DNA from 2 places in the Stenotrophomonas sp. YJH_SMC_20 genome. Region 1 is predicted to be linked to the other one. Evidence: riboswitches for the same ligand, from Rfam matches in the RefSeq annotation. Region 1 holds a riboswitch; the other holds the start of a gene.

Region 1 (7,240 bases):
TGGCGCCGGATTACCGCATCGGCTGGCTGGATGGCGGCCGCTTCGCAGAGCGCATCGCACTGCTGAAGTTCCAGTCCACCGGCGGCGAGCCGCAGCTGCTCGGCGATGCGGTGGCCGCGTATCTGGAAGCAGGCAGCTACGAGCACCATCTGCACCGCATGCGCCGCCTGTACCGCGAACAGGTCGGGCGGCTGCGCCAGCTGGTGGCCGAACACTTCCCGGCCGGCACCCGCGCCACCGAACCGCAGGGCGGCTTCCTGCTGTGGCTGGAACTGCCGGGCGTGGACACGCGCGAGCTGTTCGAGCGAGCGCTGCTGGAGGACATCGTGTTCATGCCGGGCCAGGTGTACTCGCGCGGCGCACGCTACCGCCACTGCCTGCGGCTGTCGTGCTGCCAGAGCCTGGATGCGCGCTTCATCGGTGCGGTGGAGCGGCTGGGTGCGATTGCGCGGGAGCTGGCGGCTGCAGCACGGTAGTGCCGGCCGCTGGCCGGCAACTGCATGGACGTGATTCATCGAGGTTGCCGGCCAGCGGCCGGCACTACCCCAGGTCGTCGAACAGATGCGCGCTCAACGCGTCACCATCCGCCCCCGGCAGATGCGGCAGCCGTCCCCAGCACGGCATCGGCAGGCGCTGCTGCAGCGTGGCGATGTTCTCGTCCTGGCGCTGCATCGCAGGATCAATGTGGTTGCCGATCCAGCCCAGGCGGTCCACGCCGCTGGCCTGCAGTGATTGCGCAGTCAACCGCGCATGGTTGACGCAGCCAAGCCGCATGCCCACCACCAGCAGCACCGGCAGCTGCAGCGCACGCACCAGGTCGAGCTGGTCCAGCGTGGCCGAAACCGGCGCCAGCCAACCGCCAACCCCCTCCACCACCACGATATCGGCCTGCGCGCGCAGTCGCGCGAACGCGGCCACGATCGGCGCCAGTTCCACCTGCACGCCGTCCTCGGCCGCCGCCAGCTCCGGTGCCAGCGGCTGCCGCAGCGCATACGGGTTCAGGTCGGCATAGTCCGGCACCGGCCAGCTGGCCGCCTGCAGTGCCAGCGCGTCCTCGTTGCGCAGGCCCTGCCCCAGGTCTTCGCTGCCACTGGCCACCGGCTTCATGCCGACCGCACGCAGGCCGCGCCGGCGCAGCGCATGCAGCAGCGCAGTGCTGGCCGCGGTCTTGCCGATTTCGGTGTCGGTGCCGGTAACGAACAGGGCGGGCGGCAGCGTGGCAGGCAACGGCATCGATTGGCTCCAACAGGGCAACAGAGCGTGCATTATCGCCGGCCCGTCGCGCTTGCTAGACTGCGGGCATGTTCGCCAATGCCTCGCTCACCGGCAGCAAGCCGGAACAATACGCCCAGCTGCTGGAACAGGCCCGTGGCCTGGTCTACGCCGAGTCCGACCGCATCGCCAACGCGGCCAACCTCTCCGCACTGGTCTACCACGCCCTGCCCGACCTGAACTGGGTGGGTTTCTACCTGTACGATGGCAAGGAACTGGTGGTCGGCCCGTTCCAGGGCCTGCCGGCCTGCGTGCGCATCCCGCTGGACAAGGGCGTGTGCGGTGCCGCCGCCAGCCAGCGGGTCACCCAGCGCGTGGAGGATGTCGACGCCTTCCCCGGCCACATCGCCTGTGATTCGGCCTCGCGTTCGGAGCTGGTGGTGCCGCTGCTGCGCGGCGATGAACTGATCGGCGTGTTCGACATCGACAGCCCGAAGGTGGGCCGCTTCGATGCCGACGACCAGGCCGGCCTGGAAGCCATCGCCCGCGTGTTCGTCGAGGCGCTGGGATGAACGCACCCAAGCTGCGCAACATCGGCCCCAAGAGCGCGGCCTGGCTGCGCCAGGTCGGCCTGCGCAGCCGCGACGACCTGGTCGCGATCGGAGCGGTCGGTGCCTTCGTCAAGGTCAAGCGTGCCGGCTTCAAGCCCAGCCTGAACCTGCTGTACTCGCTGGAGGGTGCGTTGTTGGACTGCCACTGGCAGGAACTGAGCGAGCCGCAGCGCGATGCGCTGGTACAGGACTATGAAGCGCGCATCGCCGCGCATCCGCTGAAGGCGGCCGGCCCGGCGTCGGGCCCGGTGCATGAGCAGCGCTTCGATGCCGACGATGAGGCGGAAGACAGCGTGACCGAGCGCGCGGACGAGGATTGAGCCGCGCCCTCCTGTAGAGCCGAGCCCACGCTCGGCTGGCCTTTCTGATCGAAGTGCAGCCGAGCATGGCTCGGCTCTACAAGAGCAGCTCAGGGCTGCTGCAGTTCCAGCAATTCGCCCACCAGCCCGGCCTCACCGCGCTCCAGCCACACACGCAGGCGCGTGCCATGGTCGATGCGCAGCGCCCAGCACAGCGACATCGGCAGGCCGCAGACCTTCGACAGCACCATGCGCAGCGGGCCGCCATGGCTGACCACCAGCGTCGGCACCGGATCGTCATCATCGAGCAGGCGATCCAGCGCGCGCGCGATGCGCCGCTCGAAGTGGCCCCAGCTTTCGCCGTTCGGCGGCGGGAACGCATGCGGGTCAGCATGGAAGGCAGCCAGTGCATCCTCCGGCAGGTCGAACAGCGACCGCCCGTCCCAATCGCCGAAATCCAGTTCTTCCCATTCCTCGTCCGCTTCCACGTCCAGCCCGCGCGGCGTGGCCAGCGCCATTGCCGTGTGCAGCGCGCGCAGCCGCGGCGAACTGATCACCCGCTCCCAGGGCTGCGCGGCGTAGGCGTCGACCAGTTCCTGCGGCAGGCGGGCCAGCTGCGGTGGGTCGCTGCGGCCATCGAGGAACTCATCGCGACCGTTGCCGGCATGGCGGACCAGGTCGAGGATCATGCGTGCGTTCCGTACAGGCAACGCGGGGACAGCGGAAAACGGGCGGACATCGGCAACGGCACCACGGGATCGAGGGACCATTCTAAGGGCACAGCAAAGGCAGTCGAGCAGGCGCGACGCAACGGGAGTGCCTGCGATGCCGTAGACTGCGCGCACTTCCAGGTGACCTGCGGCCACGGCCGGCAGGTTGAAACGGGAAGCCGGTGACGCGTGATTCCACGCCAGGCCGGCGCTGCCCCCGCAACGGTAAGCACGTCAGTTCCGGGCAACACTGCCACTGTGCCTCAGGCATGGGAAGGCGCCTGGACGGCGGCCTCGCGCCGCCCGGCGGCAAGCCCGGAGACCGGCCCGGAAGCCTCAGGTCGCGATGCGGTGGGCATGGCGCTGGATGACCGTGGCGTGCGCTGCGGCATCGGCGCGTGCCTGCCTTCGCGGCTCCTCCCCTTCGCCACGCGGGCGTGCGTGGCACCTGGAGTCCCCCATGAAGCTGCAGTCCCGAATGTTGTCCCTGGCCGTGCTGGCCGCCCTGCCCGCGCTGGCCCAGGCCGCCAATGACACCACCGCGCTCGACCAGATCCTGGTCACTGCGACCCGCACCCCGATCGCCCTGCAGGACAGCATCGCGCCGGCCCAGGTGATCGACCGCGCGCAGATCGAATCCAGCCAGGCCACCTCGCTGCAGGAACTGCTGCGCGGCCGCGCCGGCATCAACCTGACCAATGCCGGCGGCTTGGGCAAGCAGAGCTCGCTGTTCCTGCGCGGCACCAACTCCGGCCACACCGTGGTGCTGGTCGATGGCGTGCGCATCAACAGCGCCGACCTCGGCCTGGCGATGTACCAGGACCTGCCGCTGGCACAGATCGAGCGCGTGGAGATCGTGCGTGGCCCGCAGTCCAGCCTGTACGGCGCGGACGCCATCGGTGGCGTGATCCAGATCTTCACCCGCCGCAACCAGGGTGATTTCGCCCCGCACTTCCAGCTCGGTGGCGGCAGCAACGGCCTGCGCGAAGCCAGCGGCGGGATCGGCGGCGGGACCGAACGCGGCTGGTTCGGCGCTGACATCGCCTACCAGCATTCCGATGGCATCGATGCCTGCCGCGGCTCCTCCTCGGTGTTCACCGCGGGCTGCTTTGCCGACGAGCATGACCGCGACGGCTACCGCAACCTGTCCAAGAGCCTGCGCGGTGGCTACACCTTCAACGACCAATGGACCGTGGAAGGCAGTGCATTGCGTGCCGACGGAAAGAACCACTACGACGGCTACTACAACTATTCGGAAACCCGCCAGCAGGTGCTGTCCGGCAAGCTGCGCTACACCCCGTCCGAACGCCTGGCGTTCACCGCCAATGTCGGCCGCAGTGACAACGAGTCGGACAACTTCGGCGACTTCGATGCCCGTGGCAGCGCCCAGACCCATCGTGACAGCGCCTCGCTGCAGGGCGACTTCGGCATGGCCGAAGGCCAGCTGCTGAGCACCGGCGTGGACTGGAGCGAAGACAACCTGGATGGCAGCAGCGCCGGGTACCTCGTCGACAGCCGTCGCAACACCGGCGTGTTCGTGCAGTACCAGGGCCGCTTCGGCCGCCACCAGCTGCAGGTCAGCGCACGCAACGACGACAACCAGCAGTTCGGCAACCACGCCACCGGCAGCGCCGGCTGGGCGATGGAACTGGGCCACGGCCTGCGCCTCAACGCCAGCTATGGCACCGCGTTCAAGGCGCCGACCTTCAGCGATCTGTACGACCCGTGGAGCGGCGTGCCGACGTTGAACCCGGAGAAGTCCAAGAGCGCCAACCTGGGCGTTTCGCAGCAGGGGCAGGGCTGGCACTGGGGCCTGGACGTATATGAAACCCGCATCGATGATCTGATTACCTACGATGCGGCGACCTTCAGGATGCAGCAGGTGGAGAAGGCCCGCATCCGCGGTGCCGAACTGACCGGTGGCGTGCTGCTAGCCGGCTTCGACATCAACGCACAGCTCAGCTACACCGACCCGCGCAACCGTACCCATGGCAGCACCCAGTTCGACAACTGGCTGCCGCGCCGCGCGCAGCAGACCGCACGCCTGGACCTCGATCGACGTTTCGGGGCCTTCCGCGCAGGCCTGACGGTTCAGGGAGCGGGCAAGCGCTATGACGATGCCGCCAACGCGGTGAAGGTGGCGGGTTACGGTACGCTGGACCTGCGCGCCGAGTACGCGCTGACGCCGTCGTGGACGCTGCTGGCGCGTGCCGCCAATGTGTTCGATCGCCGCTACGAGACCGTGGCGTGGTTCAACCAGCCCGGCCGCGAGTACCAGCTGAGCGTGCGTTACCAGCCGAAATGAAGGCGCGCGCCGGGCATCGCCCGGCGCCTCCTGATGCCATCGACGCATGGCGTCGATCTACTGTAGAGCCGAGCCCATGCTCGGCTCACGCAATGAAGCAGCCGAGCGTGGGCTCGGCTCTACGCCCGAACGCCCGCGGCCAACCCCGGCAACTCACGCAGGTCGTCGATCACTGCCACCGCGTGCGCGCTGCCCAGGTCCAGGCCGCGCGGATAGCCGTAGCGCACCAGCGCGATCGGCATGCCCGCATCTTCGGCGGCGCGGTAGTCGGTCAACGAATCTCCCACCATCAGACACGCCTCCACCGGCAGCGCGAAATGCGCGGCGATGTGCCGCAGCGGTTCGCCACTGGGCTTGCGCTGCGGCAGCGAATCACCGCCCAGTATCAGCGCGAACGCATCACCAATGCCCAGGTGCTGCAGCAGCGGCGGCACCAGTGCTTCGGGCTTGTTGGTGCAGATCGCCAGTGGCACGTCGCGCGCGCGCAGCTGCGCCAGTGCGTCGGCCACGCCATCGAACAGGCGCGGGCTGCGCAGCAGGCATTCACGGTAGTGCACCATGAACACCGGCATCACTTCGGCCAGGTCGACCTCGCGGCCTGCCGCATGCACGGCCTGTTCGACCAGGCGGCGCACACCGTCGCCGATCCAGCCGAGCACGGTGGCTTCCGGCACGCGTGCCATGCCGATGTCCTCCAGCGTGCGGTTCAGCGCTTCGGCGATATCAGCTGCGCTGTCGACCAGCGTGCCATCAAGGTCGAACACGACCAGTGGATAGGGATACGACAAGGAACGGCACCTGCACGACGTGGGCCCCCCATTGTACGCCGCTGGTTTCCGCGCCGATCCGCCTCAACCGATCCGGCGCGCTCGGGTGGCCAGGAAGGTGGGAAGATAACGGTCGATCAGGAAGCGCGGCCGCGGCTGCCAGTCTTCCATGAAGCGATCAATGACGAAGCCGGCATCCAGCTGGCCACCAATCAGCTCGGTCAGGCTGTGGCCAAAGGTCAATGCGTCGCCACGGGCCAGCTTCGCCTCGCGTTCGGCTTGCGGCAGGTCTTCCAGGTCCGAATAGGGAATGGCGTACTGCGGACGGATCAGGCCCTGTGCATCCAGCTGCGGATCGCGCGCACCCACGAACAGCACCGGATTGTAGAAACTGGCCATCAGCATGCCATCGCGCGCCAGCACGCGGCGGCATTCAGTCCATACCGGGCGCACGTCAGGGACGTAGAGGTTCGAGATCGGGTGGAACACCACATCGAAACTGTCATTGGCAAACACGTGCAGGTCGCGCATGTCACCCTGCACGGTGCGCAGCTGCAGGCCATCGCGCGCGGCGACCGCGCGGTCCTGTTCAAGCTGCCCGTCGGAGAGGTCGAACACGGTGACATCGGCGCCAGCGGCAGCAAGCACCGGTGCCTGTTGGCCACCACCCGAGGCCAGGCACAGGATGCGACGGCCGCGCACGTCGCCCATCCAGTCCAGCGGCAACGCGCGCGGCGTCAGGTGCACCTGCCAGCGGCCTGCGCGCGCGGCAGCAATCGTTGAGCTTTCCACCGGGCGCGACCATTCGCGCGCTTCACTGGCCTGGCGGTCCCAGGCAGCACGGTTGTGGTCGATCAAGGCCTGTCCATGGTTCATGTGTCCTCCGTGCCCGGCGGGCGCCAATCCAGATCCTGGAAGGCCGGGCCGGCGAAGCACTCGCCCAGGAAGTCCAGGAATCGCCGCATGATAGCGGGCTGCTGTCGCCGTGATGCGTACACGGCATGAATGCCGAGCTCGTCCAGACTGAATTCGGGCAGCAATTCGACCAGTTCGCCACTGCGCAGCATCGGCGCCACCTGGTAGGTCGGCAGCATGGCGATACCGGCACCGGCCCGCACCGCCTCCAGCAGCAGCGATGCCTCGTTGGCACTGATGTTGCCGCCCACAGCCACCGACAGCGAACGGCCATCGCGGTGCAGCTGCCACAGGCTCTTGCCGACGTAGTGGTGGGTCAGGCAATTGTGCGCGGCCAGGTGTTCGGGAGCGGTTGGCGTACCGCGCGCCTCCAGGTAGGACGGCGTCGCGCACAGCACCGAGCGGCAGGTCGCCAGCCGCC
Region 2 (7,240 bases), on a different contig from region 1:
CTGGCGATGAGCCACCGCAGGGGTCAGATCCAATTTCCATAGGAGAACGGATCTGACCCCGATTCGAGATGCATCCACGCACGGCGTGGATCTACCAAGAACCGGCTCAGTAGATCGGCGTCACCTTCATCTGCGGCAGCGGACGCGGTGCGCCGTCGGTCAGGTCAGGACCCAGGTCCTGCCAGGTTCGGCCCTGCTCGACCATCTGCGCCCACAGCTGCTGCGAGCCGCGACGCTTGTCTTCCGAGCCCAGCTTGTACGACGGCGGTGTCGGTTCGCCGCGAGCGACCATCGAGTACGCCGCGCGATAGGCCAGTACCTGCTGCGCCGGGTCGTCGGTACGGGCCACTTCCAGCGTGTACCGTTGGTAGGCCGAGGCCAGGTTGCGCCAGCGGATCCAGTAGTGGTTCTCGAACGAGAACGAACAGAACCGCGCACCGGCCAGGCTGCCCTTGTCGGCGATGCGGGTCAGCACCTCCTGCGGCATGTCCAGGTTCATGCCACCTTCGTCGCCCTGCAGGCTCACATGCACGATGCGGTCGCGATAACCCGGCGCGCGCGCCTGCAGCAGGTCGCGCCAGTTCTGCATGGTCGCCACCACCGCGAACAGGAAACGCCCCAGCTCGGCTGCGGCCAGCGGCGTGGCAATGGACTGGTAATGCCGTTGCCAGCCGTGGCGGTTCTCGGTGGGCAGGAACACGGCATGCTCCAGTGCCTGCCGGCTACCGTTGCCCTGGCTCACGTCTTCGGCGTGCTGCGGGTAGACCAGGTTGATGGCGAAGGTCGGCCAGCGCGGCAATGCGGCGTCGAACAGATGGATCGGGAAGTTGCTGCTGATGCCACCATCGGAGAACCAGCAGATGCGGAAGGCGGTGATCACCGGACCGCAAGCCTGCCCGGCGCTGGTCAGCCCTTCCATGCTGTCGGCCACGTTGTGCTCGGGGTCGGCCGCCGGCGCGGTGGGTTCGCAGCGGCGCTCGCGGCGCGAGGGTTCGTGCAGCGGCACCGCGCTGATCAGCAACGGGAAGCTCAGGCTCATGCGTGTGGCCACCAGCACCGGCAGCTTCGGGCCCTGCGGCAGGTGGTAGTACTGCCGCCCCTCCACGTCCAGCGGCGGGCCAGCCTGATCCACCAGCCACTGCACCACGCTGGCCGGGAACAACTGCTCGAACTCTTCGCGCAGGAACCAGAACTGCGCGCCGCCCAGTGGCAGCGTACGCGGCTCGTTGTGCGAGACGCAGGTGGTGATCATCTGCAGGCTGATCGCGTGCGGGCTGTCCGGCTCGCCGGCATAGCGCGGTGCGTCGTGCAGGTCGGCGAAGGTCAGCGGTGCATCAAGTGGCTTGCCTGACAACTGCTGCAGGCACTCATGCAGCCACTCGGTCAACGCCGGTTTGCGTGCATCGCGGCCGAGGCCACTGCACAGGCCCAGCAGGTTGCGCCGTGCCACGCGGGCCACGCGCAGCACGGCACCGGCCACACCGGCACCGTAGGCGCACAGCAGCGACGGCAGCAGCGTGGCGGCCACACCGCTCCAGCCGCCGCCCCACCCGCCCAGGCCCAGCAGCAGCGCCAGCGACACCAGCACTTCCAGCGGCGCGATCTCGAATACCGCCACCGCCAGGCACAGCAGCTTGTGTGGCAGGCCCGCATTGCCGGTCAGCACCACCAGCAGCCGATAGGCCGCACGCGCGCCCCGCGCCGGTTGGAACAGGCTGTAGATGAACCCGCGCCGCGACAGCTGCGCCGACACCGCCGACAGCCCCCCATAACCGGCATCACTGGGCAGGTGCTCGCCGGCCTGCTGGCGACGATCGCCGCATGCCGCCGCAGCCGCCACCGCCGCAGCAATGGCGCCGGCCGAGGTGCCGCCGATGCTCTTGAAGCGATACTCGCGCGCCAGCGCCAGTACCGCATTGGGATACACGATGCCGCTGGTGATGCCACCTTTCATGACCAGATCGCAGTACTTCGCCGCCACGAGCCACCTCCCGTCTGTCGATGCCCAGTATGGCAAGCGGCGCTCTCACGGCCTGAGAAACGGACCACAGCCCCGAGCTTTCATTGACCCTTGACCATTGCCCTCGACGCGTCCACCGTGGGCACGCCGAAGGTATCCCCGCCGCAGCGTTGATGGCGACAGGGATTTGAACGGGAATCCGGTGAAGGCGCCTGGCGCGCCCATTCCGGAGCTGCCCCGCAGCGGTGAATGGAAACGAATCCTGCCAACAGCACTGGGCTCGCGCCTGGGAAGCGGCAGGTAGTAGGTGGGCTGCGGCCCGTGTCCATCAGCCCGAATACCGGCCCCGGCCGGGGGACACGACCGTCCCCTGACTCGACCTGGACTCTCCGCGGGGAGGGTGCCGGGGCCGTCGCTGACCTGCGCGTGCGGGCAGTGCGGCCGCGTGCGTCCTTTTCACGGTATCCGGCCAGCCCTGTCCACCCACGCACAGATGCATGGGCCACCGCCGTTGCCGGCGGTCCATGCGGTACCTGATGATGACCGAGTTCCAACGCCCCACCCTGACCCTGCCTGCCAACGGCAAGCGCCTGCTGCTGCATTCATGCTGCGCGCCCTGCTCCGGCGAGGTAATGGAGGCGATCACCGCCTCCGGGATCGACTACGCGATCTTCTTCTACAACCCCAACATCCATCCGGTGAAGGAATACGAACTGCGCAAGCAGGAAAACATCCGCTTCGCCGAGCAGCATGGCATTCCCTTCATCGACTGCGACTACGACACCGACAACTGGTTCAGCCGTGCGCGTGGCATGGAGAACGAGCCCGAACGCGGCATCGGCTGCACGATGTGCTTCGACATGCGTTTCGAACGCACTGCGCTGTACGCGCACGAGCACGGCTACGACACCATCAGTTCGTCGCTGGGCATCTCGCGCTGGAAGAACATGGCGCAGATCAACGATTGCGGCATCCGCGCCGCCTCGCGCTACGAAGGCCTGCAGTACTGGGACTACAACTGGCGCAAGGGCGGCGGTGCCAGCCGCATGATCGAGATCAGCAAGCGCGAGCAGTTCTACCAGCAGGAGTACTGCGGCTGCGTGTATTCGCTGCGCGATGCCAACCGCCACCGTCGCGAGAACGGCCGCGAGCGGATCAAAATCGGCCTGCTGTACTACGGGCAGGACGCTGGGACGCCGCAGGGCGATTGACGTGTGAGCAAGGGGCGGCCACGCTGGTCGCTCTTCTCTTGTAGTGGATCTGCCATGACCGCCCTGCCCGCCGACGTCGCCCTGCTGGTGATCGACCTGCAGCCGGACTTCATGCCGGGCGGCGCGCTGGCCTGCGACCAGGGTGATGCGCTGGTGGCACCGATTGCCGGACTGCTGGCGCAGCGCCGCTACCGCACGGTGGTGGCCACCCAGGACTGGCACCCGGCCGATCACGCCTCGTTCGCCAGCCAGCACCCCGGCAAGCGTCCGTTCGAGACCATCCTGCTGCACGCGCAGCCACAGACCCTGTGGCCCGACCATTGCGTGCAGGGCAGCGATGGCGCCGCTCTGCACCCGGGCGTGGACTGGGCCATGGCCGACCTGATCCTGCGCAAGGGCACGCGCCAACAGGTGGATTCGTACAGCGCCTTCCGCGAGAACCACGGTCCCGATGGCGAGCGCCCGGCCACCGGCCTGGCCGGCTGGCTGCATGAGCGCCGCATCCGCGAAGTGCACGTGTGCGGCCTGGCCCGCGATTACTGCGTGCTGTGGAGCGCGCAGGACGCAGTGAAGTCCGGCTTCCGGGTGAAGTTCCTGTGGGAGCTGACCAAGCCGGTGACCGAAGCCAACGACGTGATGGTGCGCGAGGCGCTGGGCAAGGCGGGGATTGCGCTCGCCTGACGCGCGACCGCCGGGCATGGCCCGGCGCTACCGGATCGCGCCCATGGGTAGCGCCGGGCCATGCCCGGCGGACGCGGGATGGGCGATTACCGGAACACCACCGTGCGATGCCCATTGAGCAGGATGCGGTGTTCCACATGGCGGCGCACCGCACGCGCCAGCACCAGCGATTCGGTATCACTGCCCAGCCGCACCAGTTCGCGCGGCGCCATCGCATGGTCAACGCGGGCCACGTCCTGTTCGATGATCGGGCCTTCGTCCAGGTCCTCGGTGACGTAGTGCGCGGTGGCACCGATGATCTTGACCCCGCGCGCGTGCGCCTGGTGGTACGGCTGCGCGCCCTTGAAGCTGGGCAGGAAGCTGTGGTGGATGTTGATCGCACGGCCGGCCAGCGCGCGGCACAGCGTGGGTGACAGGATCTGCATGTAGCGCGCCAGCACCACCAGGTCGATGCGCTCACGCTCGACCAGGTCGATGATCTGCTGCTCCTGCACCGCGCGCGTATCGGCGGTCACCGGCAGGTGGTGGAACGGCACCTGGTAGGAGGCGGCCAATGGCGCGAAGTCGGCGTGGTTGGACGCCACCGCCGCAATGTCGACCTTCAGCTGGCCGCTGTGGGCGCGGAACAGCAGGTCGTTGAGGCAATGCCCCTGTTTGCTGACCAGCACCAGCAGGCGTGCGCGGCGGCGGCCATCGTGCAGCTGCCAGTCCATGCCGAAGTCCTGGGCGAGCGTGGCCATCGCGGCGTGCACGGTCTCCAGCGGCAGGCCGGCATCGCGATCGAAATGCACGCGCAGGAAGAAGCGGCCGCTTTCCTCGTCGCCGAACTGCTGGGCGTCGAGGATGTTGCAGCCGTGGTCGAACAGCAGGCCGGACACGCGATAGACGATGCCGGTACGGTCGGGGCAGGACAGGGTAAGAATGGAATCGGGGCGCATCGCCACAGTGTAGGGCAGCGCCCTGCCCAGCGCGCCGGATGATCACGGGTGCAACCGACCTGCTTGGTTCAGTACCAAGCGATACTTGGATCTTCCCGTGGCAAGCTGGTCGGTCATGAACCTGTTGCAACTGATCCGCAGCTTCACCCGCACCGCAGAGACCGGCAGCATTGCCGCCGCGGCCCGCATCCTTGGCATCAGCGCCACCGCGGTCGGCCAGAACATCAACCGGCTGGAGGCCCATCTGGGCGTACGGCTGCTGAACCGCAGCACGCGGCAGCTGGCCCTCAGCGAGGCCGGCGCGCTGTACCTGGCGCAGGTGCGCCACATCGAAGCCGACCTGGCGCGCGCGCAGGCGATGGTCACCGCCGGTGACATCGAACCGGCCGGGCCGCTGCGCATCGCCAGCAGCAGTGCGTTCGGCCGCCATGTGCTGGCGCCGTTGCTGCCTTCGCTGCAGCAGCGCTACCCGCAACTGCAGCTGGAGCTGCGCCTGACCGACCGCGCCGTGCAGCATGGCCCGGAAGCGGTGGATGCCAGCATCCGCATCGGGGCCCAGCTGGAGGACGGGGTGGTGGCGCGGCAGCTGGCGCGTGTTCCGTTCGTGTTCTGCGCCTCGCCGGCCTACCTGAAGGCACGCGGCACCCCGCAACAGCCATCCGAGCTGGGCGGTCATCGCGGGCTGCTGCACCGCTTCCCCACCGATGGCCGGCCATTGCGCTGGGGCCTGCTGAAGGACGGCCAGCGCGTGGACGCCGCGCTGCCACCGAGCATGGTCTGCGATGACATCGATGCGCTGGCGACGCTGGCGGCGGCCGGTGCCGGCATCACCCGGCTGGCCGCCTTCGTGGCCGAGCCGTACCTGCGCGATGGCCGCCTGCAGGCGGTGTTCGGCGCCGACACCGCGTGGCGCCCGGAACCGATGGAGGTCTACTTCTGCGTCAGCGACCGCCGCGATTTCACCGCCAAGATCCGCGCGCTGTTCGATCACCTTCAGGTTGGCATCGCGCCGGCTTGGCGGGTGTGAGCCTCAGCGCGTCTTGAACACGCCACGCGCCTCGCGCGGCTCGCAGCGCAGGTACTGCGGCGCCGGCTCCACGCTGTCGCGCAATGCGGCAGCAGCGTGCCACGGCCAGCGCGGGTCGTAGAGGATGCCGCGTGCCAGCGCTACCGCATCGGCGTGGCGATGGCGCAGGATCGATTCGGCCTGCTCCGGTTCGGTGATCATGCCCACCGCGATCACCGGCATGCGCACCTTGGCCTTGATCGCTGCTGCGAACGGCACCTGGTAGCCCGGGCCGACGGTGATCTTCTGGCGCTCGTCCAGGCCACCGCTGGAAACGTGCAGGAAGTTGCAGCCGCGCGCGTCCAGCACCTGGGCCAGCGCTTCGCTCTGCACCAGATCCCAGCCGCCATCGACCCAGTCGCTGGCGGAGATGCGCACGCCCACGGCGACCTTGTCCGATACCGCCGCACGCACGGCGTCGAATACTTCCACGAGCAGGCGCAGGCGGTTCGGCAATGAGCCACCGTAGCCATCGGTGCGGCGGTTGCTCAGCGGCGACAGGAACTGGTGCAGCAGGTAGCCGTGCGCGGCATGCAGCTCGATCAGCTCGAAGCCCAGGCGCTCGGCGCGCACCGCACTGGCGGCGAAGGCAGCAACGAGCTCGGCGATGCCGGCCTCGTCCAGTTCCTGCGGCGCCGGATCGGCAGCATGGAACGGCAGCGGCGACGGCGCCACGGTGATCCAGCCACGCGTGTCGTCGGCTGGCAGTTGACCACCGCCGTCCCAAGGGCGGTTCACCGACGCCTTGCGACCGGCATGGCCGAGCTGGATGCCCGGCGGCATCGGCGACCAGCGGCGGACGCTGGCCAATACCTGTGCCAACGCGGCCTCGGTGCCGTCATCCCACAGGCCCAGGTCGGCCCAGCTGATGCGGCCACGCGGCTCGACTGCGGTGGCTTCCAGGATCAGCAGGCCGGCGCCGGATTGCGCCAGGTTGCCCAGGTGCATGGCGTGCCAGTCGCTGGCGCGGCCATCTTCGGCGGAGTACTGGCACATCGGCGCGATGACGATGCGGTTGGACAGGGTCAGGGGGCCGAACGAGATCGGCGAAAACAGCTGGCTCAAGACAGTGATGGGACGACGTAGGGGGGCATATTGCACCGCTGCGCGGCTCCCGGATCAACCATCTGGATGGATCGCTGTTTCGCGGCGGCGGGTGGCCTGTAGAGTCGACTGACAGTCGACTCTACCCAGCCGATGGTTCGATAACCGACGCCAGCGCCTCAGCACAATCGCGTTCATCCTTGAACTGCAGCAGGTCGTCGGCACGGGTGCGGCCACGGTTCAGTGCCGCCACCGGCAGTCCTGCTTTGGCCGCCGCCTGCACGAAGCGGAAGCCGGAATAGACCATCAGCGACGAGCCCACCACCAGCACGGCGTCGGC

Evidence for each region. Region 1 has a riboswitch for cobalamin ahead of btuB (TonB-dependent vitamin B12 receptor). Riboswitches for the same ligand answer to the same signal wherever they lie in the genome.
Region 2: linked by a shared signal. The riboswitch ahead of AC5P6A_RS15545 (epoxyqueuosine reductase QueH) and the one ahead of btuB (TonB-dependent vitamin B12 receptor) in region 1 are both predicted to bind cobalamin.

Annotation. Positions count from the first base shown of each region.
Region 1 covers NZ_JCAFRG010000005.1:310,041-317,280, forward strand. The annotation lists gene AC5P6A_RS11570 (aminotransferase-like domain-containing protein) at 1-476, shown strand, start outside; gene bioD (dethiobiotin synthase) at 541-1,233, opposite strand; gene AC5P6A_RS11580 (GAF domain-containing protein) at 1,302-1,784, shown strand; gene AC5P6A_RS11585 (TfoX/Sxy family protein) at 1,781-2,143, shown strand; gene AC5P6A_RS11590 (histidine phosphatase family protein) at 2,233-2,811, opposite strand; cobalamin riboswitch at 2,955-3,177, shown strand; gene btuB (TonB-dependent vitamin B12 receptor) at 3,293-5,137, shown strand; gene gph (phosphoglycolate phosphatase) at 5,257-5,925, opposite strand; gene AC5P6A_RS11605 (class I SAM-dependent methyltransferase) at 5,989-6,780, opposite strand; gene AC5P6A_RS11610 (LysR family transcriptional regulator) at 6,777-7,240, opposite strand, start outside.
Region 2 covers NZ_JCAFRG010000009.1:92,974-100,213, forward strand. The annotation lists gene AC5P6A_RS15535 (DUF1028 domain-containing protein) at 1-10, shown strand, start outside; gene AC5P6A_RS15540 (RpoH suppressor) at 107-1,954, opposite strand; cobalamin riboswitch at 2,109-2,323, shown strand; gene AC5P6A_RS15545 (epoxyqueuosine reductase QueH) at 2,485-3,171, shown strand; gene pncA (bifunctional nicotinamidase/pyrazinamidase) at 3,226-3,852, shown strand; gene purU (formyltetrahydrofolate deformylase) at 3,939-4,790, opposite strand; gene AC5P6A_RS15560 (LysR substrate-binding domain-containing protein) at 4,906-5,817, shown strand; gene AC5P6A_RS15565 (NADH:flavin oxidoreductase/NADH oxidase) at 5,821-6,921, opposite strand; gene AC5P6A_RS15570 (NAD-dependent protein deacetylase) at 7,043-7,240, opposite strand, start outside.